4 regions of the Pseudoalteromonas sp. SWXJZ94C genome follow, and region 3 is predicted to be linked to each of the others. Evidence: predicted binding sites of a transcription regulator. Region 3 holds the regulator's gene; each other region holds the start of a gene.
What was found. Region 3 encodes LexA, which represses DNA repair genes until DNA is damaged. Its sites were predicted from a motif close to TACTGTATNNNNATACAGTA; they were not measured.

Region 1 (3,218 bases), on a different contig from region 3:
CTTAGGTTTTAATAAAAACCGTACACTGTTTATTGACGACAGTATCCCCGTTTTAAATGCCGCACGAGAATACGGCATTGAACATTTACTTGCAGTTGCTAACCCCGATAGCCAACAACCACATAACGAAATAGCCGATTACCTAAGCGTTACCGACTACCGCAAGTTAATATAACTCAAATTACCCGAATTAACTTTTTGGGTAACGCGCTTCTAGACCTTGATATACTAATTTTGCAAAATCAGCATGTTCTGTATCAAGGCTTTTAACTACTTCAACTAAATGTTCGTTATCTTCTTGTCCGTTCCACTCTTTAATGTAGCTACCGTCTTTGTAGCCGTGATCTTGGCGGAAAAAGTTTAACGTGTTTTTACCTACGTAGCCACGATATAAATCATCAATATCCATACCCATTTGCGCCATACAGCCGGCAAAGGCACCTGCATTAAACGTTTTATCAGCAACAGCAGACGCCGCTAATATCTCTAGTGTTTGTTTAAAGTCATCAGCTTGTTGAGCACTGCTAAGCTCAGTTTCAAGTTGCTTTGCTAAGTCTTCGTAGCTAGTTTCGCCGTCAATTCTAAGCGATAGACCAAAATGAAAAATATCAACCAACTCTAAAATAACTTGTTCAGTATCTGGTGTTTGTTTTTTCCACCATTTCCAACCATGATGATCCAACATTTCAGCACACTCAACCCAAATAGCGCGGTACCATTCAAACCCTTGAGTAAACCATTGCTCATGTACTTTAGTATTCATGGCGTTTTGCATTTCTAGCATCACTACTAGCTTGTTTAAATTGGCAGACATATCAATTCCTGTCGTTTTGGTTGGCGTAATTTTCGTTGATGTAATAATACAGATAAAATGCTGATTGTGCATTGCTGTATATTTTCATTAATGTGCTAATTATGTTTATCGTGACGTCGTAAACTCATGCCAAGAATCAATTAAATCAATAAAATCTTCAAAGCCACAACCACTGCTTAAACCATTTTCTTCAAGCGCTAAATCGTCATCTTGATACGCTATTAGGTCTTCGCTGTCTTGATGAAGCGCATGCGCTTCAAATAATGCTTCGTCTTTCGTTAATATTAGATCTATTTCTTGGCCTTTTAGCGTTAGCGGCTCATAGCTTGAGCTTACCGATGCAATAAGCGCTTGCACCATGGCTACTTTGTCTTTGCCTATTTCTTCGTTTAGCCAGCGACCAATAATGGCGTGTTCACTGCTTATTTTAATACGTAACCCGCTAATAGGATCGCGAATAAATTGATATTCCATAGGGTATACCTGTAAATCTTTAATTGCGTAATTATATACGTAAACGACTACAAACCACAGAACATATAAAGCAAAATAGCGCCACAAGGGCGCTATTTTACTCAGCTTTAAAGCTGTTAACTTCGCGATTTATAACGCGCAGCGTCAATAATCGACCATAAGTAAATAATAGGCACAAGTACAAAACCTACAAGCACATAAATTAGTGCATAACTTATTATAATAGCGAGTGCAAAAAATATAGCCGCTAAAATACGCCCTTGCACTAACTGCCCTAAACCAGGAAAAAATATATTACATAATGCTGCGATTACGTTACCGCCAGAACCTTGATCCGCCATACTAACCTCTGTATTTATTTAATTTTATAATTATTTACCTACACACTCTATGCCAATTTATTAAAGCTTACAAATCAAATAGTTAAATTAGTCTAGATTTAGAGAGTTGGTAAATTTTGCTAAAATCAGGTCAAATTAGCAATTATTGTTATCCGTTTACACTTTTTTATTCGCTTAATTAATTAGCAAGTTACTCGTTTTGAACACTATTTTATAAATAGCTGTTTATAAAAACAGTATTTTATTTAGCCTAACAAAAACACCTGTTATACTGCCCACAATATTGATTAAAAAGGCGTAACGATGGACGTTTCACAATTACTCGATGGCTTAAATGACAAACAACGCGATGCCGTTGCAGCCCCACTACAAAACATGCTGGTATTAGCAGGTGCTGGGTCTGGTAAAACACGAGTGTTAGTTCATCGTATTGCGTGGCTTATGCAAGTTGAGCAAGCCTCCGCTTACAGTATTTTTGCAGTTACCTTTACTAATAAAGCAGCTAAAGAAATGCGTGGCCGTGTTGAAGAAACACTAAAAGCGCCTGTAGGTGGTATGTGGATTGGTACTTTCCATGGTTTATCACATCGTATTTTACGTGCTCATCACCGTGAAGCTAACTTACCTGAAGCCTTTCAAATTTTAGACTCTGACGATCAGCTTCGGATGATCAAGCGCTTATTAAAATCGATGAATATTGATGATAAAAAATGGCCCGCTAAGCAATTTGGCTGGTATATAAGCGCCAAAAAAGATGAAGCACTTCGCCCTAAAGATATACAAGCATACGACATTAACGAGCAAATGATGCTGCGAGTTTACGCCGCCTATCAAGAGGCCTGTGATAGAGCCGGCCTAGTTGATTTTGCTGAAATATTACTACGCAGCTACGAAGTGTTAAAAAATAACCCTACGTTACTGCGTCATTATCAGCAACGCTTTGCACATATGCTCGTAGACGAGTTCCAAGATACAAATACCATTCAATATGCTTGGTTAAAGTTACTTGCTGGCGATACTAACAGCATTATGATTGTAGGCGACGATGACCAAAGCATTTATGGTTGGCGTGGTGCTAAAATCGAAAACATTAAACGTTTTTTAACTGACTTTAGCGCTGAAACCATTCGTCTTGAACAAAACTACCGTTCAACCGCGACTATTTTGAAAGCGTCCAACGCATTAATTCAAAATAACTCAGAACGTATGGGTAAAAGCTTGTGGACCGACGGTAACGATGGCGAGCCAATCTCTATTTATGCAGCATTTAATGAGTTAGACGAAGCACGCTTTGTAAGTAGCAAACTACGAAGCTGGTTAAATGCAGGTAATGCCCTACAAGATGCCGCAATTTTATACCGTAGTAACGCGCAATCTCGTGTACTCGAGGAGGCCATGCTGCAAGAAGGCTTAAAATACCGTATTTATGGTGGTATGCGATTCTTCGAACGACAAGAAATTAAGGATGCGCTTTCGTATTTACGCCTAGTAGGTAATCGTCAAGACGATGCCGCGTTTGAACGTGTAATTAATACTCCAGCACGCGGTATTGGTGATAAAACATTGAGCCATATACGAGATTGTGCACG
Region 2 (3,218 bases), on a different contig from region 3:
TTAAAAATTCTCATTCAATTCCCACTCGAATTAATCTACAACTCATTGTTTACACGAATAACTGACTGATTGTACCAGACGATGCATAACTAACAAGTTAAAGTAAGGTATATTAGTTAAAGCAAATGAACCACTATTTACAATGAATTAATAATTTAAATTAAATCACACCTTTAAATTATATCCGATAGACACATTCACATTGGGTACATTGTTACCATTGACCTTTTTCCTTTCACTTCACTCAAGCTGGGTTTATTTAACAAGCCCGATTTATATATATAAGTGCTATTTAAAGTATCACTCTGTCACTTCTGAGATAATGATTAATAATCATTATTCCTACTTAAAAAACGACTAAAGTCGCTTTTTTTTCGTTTCCCTTGTGGCTTACTTTATCCTAAGTCATAATCTAACCTCTTATTTGACTGCGGATTTTTTATGAACTGGCTTGCACAACTACCTACGCAACGTACTCCTTGGCTTTTATTTACTGCTATCGTATTTTTGCTTGAAGTAACGGCACTCTTTTTTCAATATAAAATGGGGCTTGCTCCATGCATTATGTGTATCTATCAACGTACAGCTGTACTTGGTTTACTTGGTGCAGGTGTTATTGGCTCAGCTAAACCACAGAGTAAAATAGCAAGAGTGATCGCTTATTTAGTATGGGGAATATCAAGTGGTTGGGGGTACTTAATCTCACGAGAACATATTGATATGCAAACAACAACAGATCCTTTTGCGTTCAGTTGTGAATTTGAACCAAACTTTCCTTCTTTTATGCCATTACACGAATGGATCCCTAGCTTTTTTCAAGCGACGGGTGATTGTGCGAATATTGATTGGCAGTTTGTAGGTTTAAGCATGCCTGCATGGATGGAGATTATATTTGCTTTATTTTCAGTTGTATTAGCCCTACTCATTATTAACCGTTTAATTACGAAGAAGTCGATTTGATATGTTTACTTTTTTTTCTAGCCAACTAGATGAGCTAAAGCATTTAAAAATACGCGAAAGACAAGCCGTTATTGCGCTGTCACTAAGCATGATATCTCCTACCGAGCGCGTGTTATTACGTATAATAAAGCTTGTATTATTAAGTCCGCTATTTCTAATATTTACCTTATTTAAAGGCTGGATAGTTATCCCATTTTTAATACTGGGTGGGTTATGTTATCCACTATTAACAACACCAATTGAAATTAACTTTGCTAAAAAAAACCTGGCTGAAGCATTAAAACAATTTGAACAGGGCGCTTAGCGCCCCTACTCATCTACAATTTTATTTTTCCTTCAAGCTTAGTCATTAGTTTTTTACCAACCCCCTTCACTTGAGCTAAATCACCTACATTGGTAAATTCACCATTTTCTTCTCTGTAATCAATAATTGCTTGCGCCTTTTTTTTACCGATACCTGGAAGCTTAGCCAGCATATTTAAATCTGCGTTATTAATACTTACAGGTTCAAATTGAGGCATTTCTTGGAGAACTTCTGATGACTGTGCAAACGTGACTGTTGCAGGAAATAAACATAACAAACTAACAAATAATAAGCTTTTAAAAATCTTCATTGTGGTTTCCTTATTGTTCTTATCGAACGTTCATTATTTTGCTCAGGAGACATTCAATAAATAAGGAGCTACAAACTCATCACTTAAAGTGTACCTAAACGCATTATCACTAATTTCCGAAATGGTAAAAATGCAGCGGGTACAGCAAGTGATTGCTTAACTAAAGTAAAGTTAGTGTTTTTTGTCAAATTTAAGACACCTAAAAATTAATAAGAGAGACTTGCAAATTACACCACAAACCATTACTGTACATAAAAACAGTAATCTAATGGTTTTCATAAACCACATTGCCACGCAAGCTTGCAGGAGAAATAATGGCTGTTGTTGTTAAATATGTTGTAGAACGAAACGGAGTCGAGCGCATGACGTTTACTACTAAAAAAGAAGCTGATGCCTATGACAAAATGCTCGATATTGCTGAGTCACTTGAGCTAATGTTAGAAAAAGTAGATGTGCCATTAAGCGAGCAACAAATAGAGTCACTTGCTTTAGAAATAGCTAAGAGTAAAGAAGACTTTATGACTATATTGAAAGGTGGCAAAGATCCGGTTGTTACCAAAGCCCCAGCTAAAAATAAAAAAGCAGACAACGTTTCAGCTGCCCAAGATAACGATGAGAAAAAAGTAAGCTAAACCGTGTATTAAAATATTAATAAAAAAGGGAGCAACTAAGTTGCTCCCTTTTTTATTGCTTATAACTCATCAAAAAGAAAAGTCATAACGCGCTACTTAAAGCTCTTTTTCTACTTCATCAAATAAAGTGGTAATATTTTCCTCAGGTGCTTTTGTCGCTAAACTAACGGCTACAATTGCAATACTTGATAAAATAAAGCCTGGTACTATTTCATACATAAAGCTACTTAAGCTTTCACCGTTAATAGTAAACGGACCATAAATCCAAATAAGTACTGTAAACGCACCTACTAACATACCAGATAAGGCGCCAGCAAAATTCATACGTTTCCAATAAAGGCTAAACAGCACCAATGGACCGAATGCAGCACCAAAGCCTGCCCATGCATTACTTACTAGGTCTAAGATAGAGCTATTTCTATCGTACGCTAAATAAATTGCAAACAGGGCAACAAATGCAACGCTAATTCGACCAACAGTAACTAATTCAAAGTCGCTAGCATCTTTACGTAAAAATGTTTTATATAGATCTTCAGTCAATGAACTTGAACTTACTAGCAATTGCGATGAGATAGTACTCATAATAGCAGCCAAAATTGCAGCTAATAAAAAGCCAGCAATAAGTGGGTGAAACAATAATTCAGAAAGAATTAAGAAAATCGTTTCAGGATCTTCAACTACAATATTGTTTTCATAAGTATAAGCAGCACCAAATATACCAGTACCAACAGCACCAAGTGCAGCAACAATCATCCATGTCATACCAATACGGCGAGCTTTAGGCATATCCTTAACACTACGTACCGACATAAAACGAACAATGATATGTGGTTGCCCAAAATAACCTAAGCCCCATGCCATTGCAGAAATAATACCTAATGCAGAGCCTGCTCCAATCCAGTTGAGCATATCTGGATTTACACTATGTAGAGTAGATTCCAGGGGTTGCTCAAGCAAAGAGTATGCAACGGTAGGCACTAGAATTAGTGCAATAAACATAATACAACCTTGC
Region 3 (3,218 bases):
TTGTTTAGCAATAGCTAATGCTTCACTTCCATCTTTTGCTTCAGTTACATCAAACCCTGCGGTCTTCAAAGTAAAACTCACCATCTGACGCATTGATGCAGAGTCATCAACTGCTAAAATTCGTTTCATATAAACTCCTAATCTTTACTTTCAAGTATTAAATATTGATTTAAGCCAAGTTGACTAATTGCGTGTGTTAAAACATCACTTTTACCACTCCAAATTATTTTATGGTGAGTAGTAAGTAAGTGTTTTTGCAAGGCGCATAAAAGTTGAATTGAAGCAGTATCGGCAAAAATTACATCGCTAATATCAAGGCAGATATCATCTTTGCTATTGAGTTCTTGTAGTAAATTTTGATGTAGTATTTCAACTTGCGTAATAGCAAGTTCATTAGGAAGTTTTAGCATTTAGTAAGTGCATTCCCTGTCAATTCAATTCATAACAAAAGCTTAGCCCTAGTTATTGAAATTGCCATAAAATGCTTAATTAAATTTATTTTGCTGCTAAAAAACAAAAAAAGGAGCTTAGGGTCTGTTGACCTTTCAGGATTAGGGTTTGTTTTATCTAGGGGCGATTCAATCGCGGCGCGAGGTTTGTAACCTAGTGGAATTGGTAACTGCTCCTGCGTTACTCTACTGGCTTACATCAATGTAGGCAACAAAGAGTTAATCGCTCCAAGGGGAACGCAAAGGGCTGCGTGTATTTGGTTTTTATGCGTTGTTATCGCCTATTTATGGGGAACAACCACACTACATAGACTACATAGAATACATAGGCCCCGCCTTACCTAAAAACCAAACGCACTGCTGCAAATTCAATCTCGAAAGATAGACAGGTCTTAGGGCTCTTTTAAAATGGGTAAAAATAAGAAATTAGTTTTTATAGTAATCCGCTATTTTTTTAAACTCTTCGGTTAAAATAGTCGCATTAATTAATGGCACGCCACCTTGTTTAAATTCTGGTTTAAAAATAGCTCTTACCGAACCATTTTTATCAACCATAGCCACCGAGGCACTGTGATCAACTGCATACTCCGATTCGATGCTATCGTTAATAGCATAAATTAAGCCTAGCTCCCTAACGAGTGGAAAAAGATCTTTATGTGGTCCCGATACAGCTAAAAATTCAGAATTAAAATAATCTATATATTGCTTTCGTTTAGTTGGCGTATCACGTTTTGGATCTACCGATAAAAACCAAATTTGCAATGGATAGTCTGCTTGTAAGTTTTTATACACCGCATTTAGCTTAGCAAGCGTTAGCGGGCAAATGTCAGGGCAACTTGTGTAGCCTAAAAAAACTAAATTCCATTGTCCTAAAAATCGTTGCTTAGTAACTAACTCGCCACGCTGATCGTTCAACTTAAAGTCAGAGAGTGGCTTTGCATTTTCGTAAACTAATGCATCTACATCTGATGGAATATTTTCATTTGAACATGCTGACAAAAACAAAGCTAAAACAACGATTAACCCAAGCCATAACTGCTTCATAAAGAGAGCCATTTATTTATAAGTAAGATTATAAATAATACCATTAAATGAATAACTGAAAAAAGAAATAAACCCATTACATTGCATTCATTAACTACAATTTTTTAATTTAACCGCTTTATAAATAAACATAATTTTTAATAGCATGATCAAAAAATGAGGCTATAAGCATTTGTATACATAAACTAAATAGGCAGTATTTAAGGTCGGTAAATAAGCAAACGAAGGTAAATTATGAGAAAAACTATATTAGTTATGTAACTAATATATGAGCCATATAAAAAATGCGCGCTAAAAAGCACGCATTAATAAATATAATAACCAAAAAATGTTTTTAAATTACATCCAATCAGCGTTACGAATAACCCCAACAGCCAAACCTTCAATATTAAAAGATTCATTTTCTAGATCAACTTCAATTGCCGAAAAATCTTCGTTTTCAGGATGAAGTAATACTTTTTTACCCGCTTTCTCAAAGCGTTTTACAGTTACATCGTCATCAACACGAGCAACTACAACTTGTCCGTTTTCAGCAACTTGAGTTTTATGTACAGCTAAGAGATCGCCGTCCATTATACCTATATCTTTCATGCTCATGCCGTTAACGCGTAGTAAAAAATCGGCAGCAGGTTTAAACATTAATGGGTCAATTTTGCAATGACTCTCAACATGCTCTTGCGCTAAAATAGGTTCACCAGCCGCTACTCGACCAATTAGAGGTAAACCTAATTGTTCAGGCTCTTCTTCCTCAACAAGCTGAATACCACGGCTTGCGCCTGGCTTCATTTTAATAACACCCTTTTTAGCGAGTGCTTTTAGGTGTTCTTCTGCGGCATTGGCACTTTTAAAACCTAATGTTTGTGCAATTTCGGCACGTGTAGGAGGCATACCAGTGTCTTTAATAAAAACTTTAACTAATTCGAGTATTTGAGCTTGGCGCTTCGTTAATGGTCGCATACAACTGGTTTTCCATACAGTACATTTAACTGTGAGTATATACAGTTAAATAAAAATCGCAAATTTAAATTACGCTTTAAAATCGCCCTGTTAATAACAAGCTTGCACTGTTTAAACCACTATCAGAATCGAAGGAAGACCCTAATCCAAATTTAACGGCTACATGAGGAGTAAACCAATATTGCGTTTGTAACTCGTAATTATCTCTGGCGTAATCACTGTTTTGAACATTTGCTATTAATCCAACCGACCAATCTTGATTTACAAAGTAATTAGCACGCCCTTCGATATTGCGATTTTTCCCTGAAATTTGCTTTAACTCTAAATCCCACCCCTGATTATCAGTAATTGCGGTATAGCGTACATAAGGAGCGTAACGCCATTGTGTATCTGTATTAGTGTAGGTATTTAATAGGTGTGAGCGATCCTCTTCTCTATTATAAAAAACACTAAAACCTAATTGTAACTCCTCATTAATTTGCTTTCCGAGCGACCCTTTTATTAAATAGTCTCGAGAACGCCAATAGCCTTGGTTATCAGTTAAACGCTCCACTCCCCCCATTAAAATTAATCCTAGTGGTCCATAATAGGTGGCGTCTGCATTTACATATTCCACATCATCGCTTGCAAATCCACCTACAGCAAAATTAGTTACTTGGTTTAAATGGCTTTTTATTGAATGCGGACCTGAAAGTTGATCTAAATTACTTGTAAAGTATCGGTATCTTGCACCTACAAAGCGGTTATCAGAGCCCGATAAATCAGAAA
Region 4 (3,218 bases), on a different contig from region 3:
TTGATGGCAAAGAGGTAGCAATTGAATATGTAGGTGAAAATGGTGGCGTGTTTATAAAATTAACACTCTTCGAAAGTTTAAATTGACTCAGAGTTTGATTTTTACTGCTTAAAATTAATAGTATTTCTATATTGAACCGTGTTCTATGCTTTCTTGTAACTTATAGTATGTCATTGTGAGTAAATACTCATATTCAGTAAACTTCATCAAGTAAACAAAAACAATTGTTGCGTTTAAAGTATTTGAGCGCAGTGGATAAAATTGTCAAATAGTGTTTAATATATGCATTACAATTAATAATTAACTAAAAACAAGGACGATTATGAAACAGTGCCATGAAATAGATCTTGAAATTATTGGTCAGCCAATGGCTGAAGCCGCAGAAATTACATTAGATCCTGGGGAAATATGCATATCTGAAGCCGGTGCAATGAGTTGGATGGATACTTGCATTACTATGGAAGCCACATTAACAGATGGAAGCGCAATTAAAAGTGGGCTTGTAAGTAATTTGTTTGGCGCAGCTAAACGCATGATGGCTGGCGAATCTGCTACGGTTATGCAATACAAAAATGTTGGTAATAAACGAGCAAAAGTAGTATTTGGAGCTCCGTACTTAGGAACCATTGTTGGGCTTGATTTGAGCGAAGTTGATGGCGAAATATTTTTGCAACGAGGCGCATACATAGCGGCTTCTTTCGGTACCAGTATCTCGGTTGCATTTGCAGGAACGGGTATGGGCAGCTTTTTTGGCGGAGAAGGTTTAGTCTTTCAGTCAATTAAAGGTGACGATAAAGTAATTTTTCATGCTGGTGGCTCGATTATTCAGCATGATTTAAAAGATGGCGAAGAGCTAATCGTTGATAGTGGCAGTCTTGTTGGCTACACAAAAGGCATTCGATTTGATGCAGAGTTATCTGGTGGCTTAAGAAATGTAATTTTTTCAGGAGAAGGCATTTTTAACAGTCGAGTTCGCGGAATTGGTCAAGGCGGGACGGTATTTTTGCAAACATTGCCGTTTTCTAAACTTTGTGCAGAAATAAGTAAAAGCTTACCTAAGCGATAATTATATTTATGTTAGCGCTTTTTTATAAAAGCGCTTTATTTACTTCGTGCTCTAAGTCGCACTACCTCCCACCGTTATTTCAATATAGCGTAATCCCATTATCTAAAATGCTAACTGCCCCGTAATTTCGCTTTAAAATACTAAAGAGTGAACGGTCACAATAAACTTTTCTTTATCAAATATTTGCTCAAACACCTATTGGTACAACTTTAATATTGAATAATAACTACAAATACTGGATACTGTTTTTATATACAGTTGTGGCGAAGTTATGAAAAAAGAATTACCAGCAAAATACTATTTAGCGCACTTTAGAGAACTCATTGAATTTGTGACTAATAAATGTATGCACTTGTTAGAACCTAAACATAAAGTGTTTATTAATAAAGTTAATCAACTTGATGAACAAAGCCAATGCATGCTGGCGCGGGTATATTCGCGAAAGCCTTATTTAGTGCAAACGCAGTCATTAAATTATGAAGAAATAACCTCGCCACATCAGGCTATTTATGCCTTAAAAGCGGTCGGTATTTTATTTGAGCCAAACGAGCAGCATTATTCAGAGCTATTAGCGCACTTAACAAAACCCTCATTGCTAGAATTACTAGGTAATTACCCACAAGAGATAAGCTTTAAAAAAAGTGCAGCTAAAGGCGCGCTGGTTGGTATTGCATGTGCATTTTTTAAAACTCGACCATATGATTTAGCACCACTTTATAGCCAGTACGTAATTAATAATCGCAGTGATTATTACGAGTACTTTGAGTTTTTATTTGCAGGTAAGCTAAGCAGTGGTGATGTAAATCATCAAAACCGTTTTGTAATGCGAGATTTAGGCTTAACCGCTACGCGCGAAGGGCACAGCGAGAGCTTATCGCGTTTTGAAACACTTGACGAAGCGCAATCAAATTACTTATTAAACCGCTACAGATTAGCATTTAAAAATATAACTGATGAAAGCGACTATGCTGCTTTAGCGTCGCAGGTTTTAGTGCAAGCTGCGCATGGTGCAATTGCAGTTTTACTAAAAAATAAATTATTAGTTAAGCTTTATCGACAGTTAAAGGTAGTTGATAGCGAACTTGCTTTTAGCTTGCTTGAAGCCTGTGTAGAGGATAGCGAAGCACAAGAAATTCAAATAAGAGAGCAATATAGACTTGGTAATAAAGAGTGGGTAAAGGCACGGTTAGAAACCATTATAGAAAGCCCGCTTACTGATGATTTACTGTATTTTGCTGACGATTTTTTAATGCGTAAGTTTAATAAAAAAACACGATCGCGTTTAAGTGCAATGCTTAGCGATACACAGTGCATACTTGAAATTGATGAATTGTATAGAGGTGAAGTAGAGCAGGGCGTAAACGATTATTATACTCGCCAAGGGATGCAAGTATTTAATACCGAAAACACGCTTTGGCAGAGTTTATTTGGCTTAGTGTTTTGGCACGAATTATTTATTGAGTCGCCTTACCCGCCATGTAATGAGTTTGATATTTACCCGCAAGTATTAAGGCTCGATAATTTTTATGAAGCGCAACAAGTACAAATAAATGAACGCTTAGCACAGTGTCAAACGCCACAGTCATTACTTAATTTAGTATGTAAAAATATAGCGCAATATTTTGAGCAACCTAACGGCTTATTTAGATGGCATCAAGAGTTGTTACAACCGCTAGAAGCACTTATTTTAAATAGCCCTATAGAGGCTTTAAATACTCATTTAATTAATATGAGTAAACATTATTTACAGCTAAAAGACGGCTACCCCGACTTAATGGTTATCAATAATGGCAAGGTACATTTTGAAGAGGTAAAAGCACCGGGCGACAAACTAAGACGCAACCAATTAACCACCATTGATAATTTAAAAAACGTTGGTTTTGAAGTACACATTGCAGCGGTTAAATGGTTTGTAGATCCTAACCGTATTTACAGTGTGGTAGACATAGAAACCACCGGTGGTTTAAAAGGCGGTAACCGAATTACCGAAATAGGCCTTGTAAAAGTACAGCACGGAAAAGTAATTGATAGCTGGACGAGCTTAGTTAACCCCGAGCGGCATATACCAGGGTTTATAACGTCATTAACCGGTATTAGCGATAGTATGGTTTATAACGCGCCCGTATTTTCAGAGGTTGTAAAACCACTAATA

Region 1: a site for LexA is predicted at 1,849-1,868, ahead of uvrD (DNA helicase II). Genes of this name have one in related genera too.
Region 2: a site for LexA is predicted at 1,818-1,837, ahead of I6F65_RS05565 (YebG family protein). Genes of this name have one in related genera too.
Region 4: a site for LexA is predicted at 1,307-1,326, ahead of I6F65_RS01335 (exonuclease domain-containing protein). Genes of this name have one in related genera too.

Annotation. Positions count from the first base shown of each region.
Region 1 is NZ_JADYXF010000082.1:4,415-7,632, reverse strand. It holds gene yrfG (GMP/IMP nucleotidase) at 1-175, shown strand, start outside; gene I6F65_RS20525 (dUTP diphosphatase) at 191-814, opposite strand; gene I6F65_RS20520 (YacL family protein) at 920-1,288, opposite strand; gene I6F65_RS20515 (hypothetical protein) at 1,405-1,629, opposite strand; gene uvrD (DNA helicase II) at 1,933-3,218, shown strand, end outside.
Region 2 is NZ_JADYXF010000009.1:39,437-42,654, forward strand. It holds gene fadR (fatty acid metabolism transcriptional regulator FadR) at 1-14, opposite strand, end outside; gene dsbB (disulfide bond formation protein DsbB) at 442-960, shown strand; gene I6F65_RS05555 (DUF6170 family protein) at 962-1,264, shown strand; gene I6F65_RS05560 (ComEA family DNA-binding protein) at 1,278-1,574, opposite strand; gene I6F65_RS05565 (YebG family protein) at 1,889-2,206, shown strand; gene putP (sodium/proline symporter PutP) at 2,303-3,218, opposite strand, start outside.
Region 3 is NZ_JADYXF010000014.1:36,913-40,130, reverse strand. It holds gene I6F65_RS07925 (response regulator) at 1-129, opposite strand, end outside; gene I6F65_RS07920 (STAS domain-containing protein) at 138-410, opposite strand; gene I6F65_RS07915 (SCO family protein) at 876-1,493, opposite strand; gene lexA (transcriptional repressor LexA) at 1,833-2,450, opposite strand; gene I6F65_RS07905 (putative porin) at 2,527-3,218, opposite strand, start outside.
Region 4 is NZ_JADYXF010000002.1:117,727-120,944, forward strand. It holds gene I6F65_RS01330 (AIM24 family protein) at 323-1,066, shown strand; gene I6F65_RS01335 (exonuclease domain-containing protein) at 1,338-3,218, shown strand, end outside.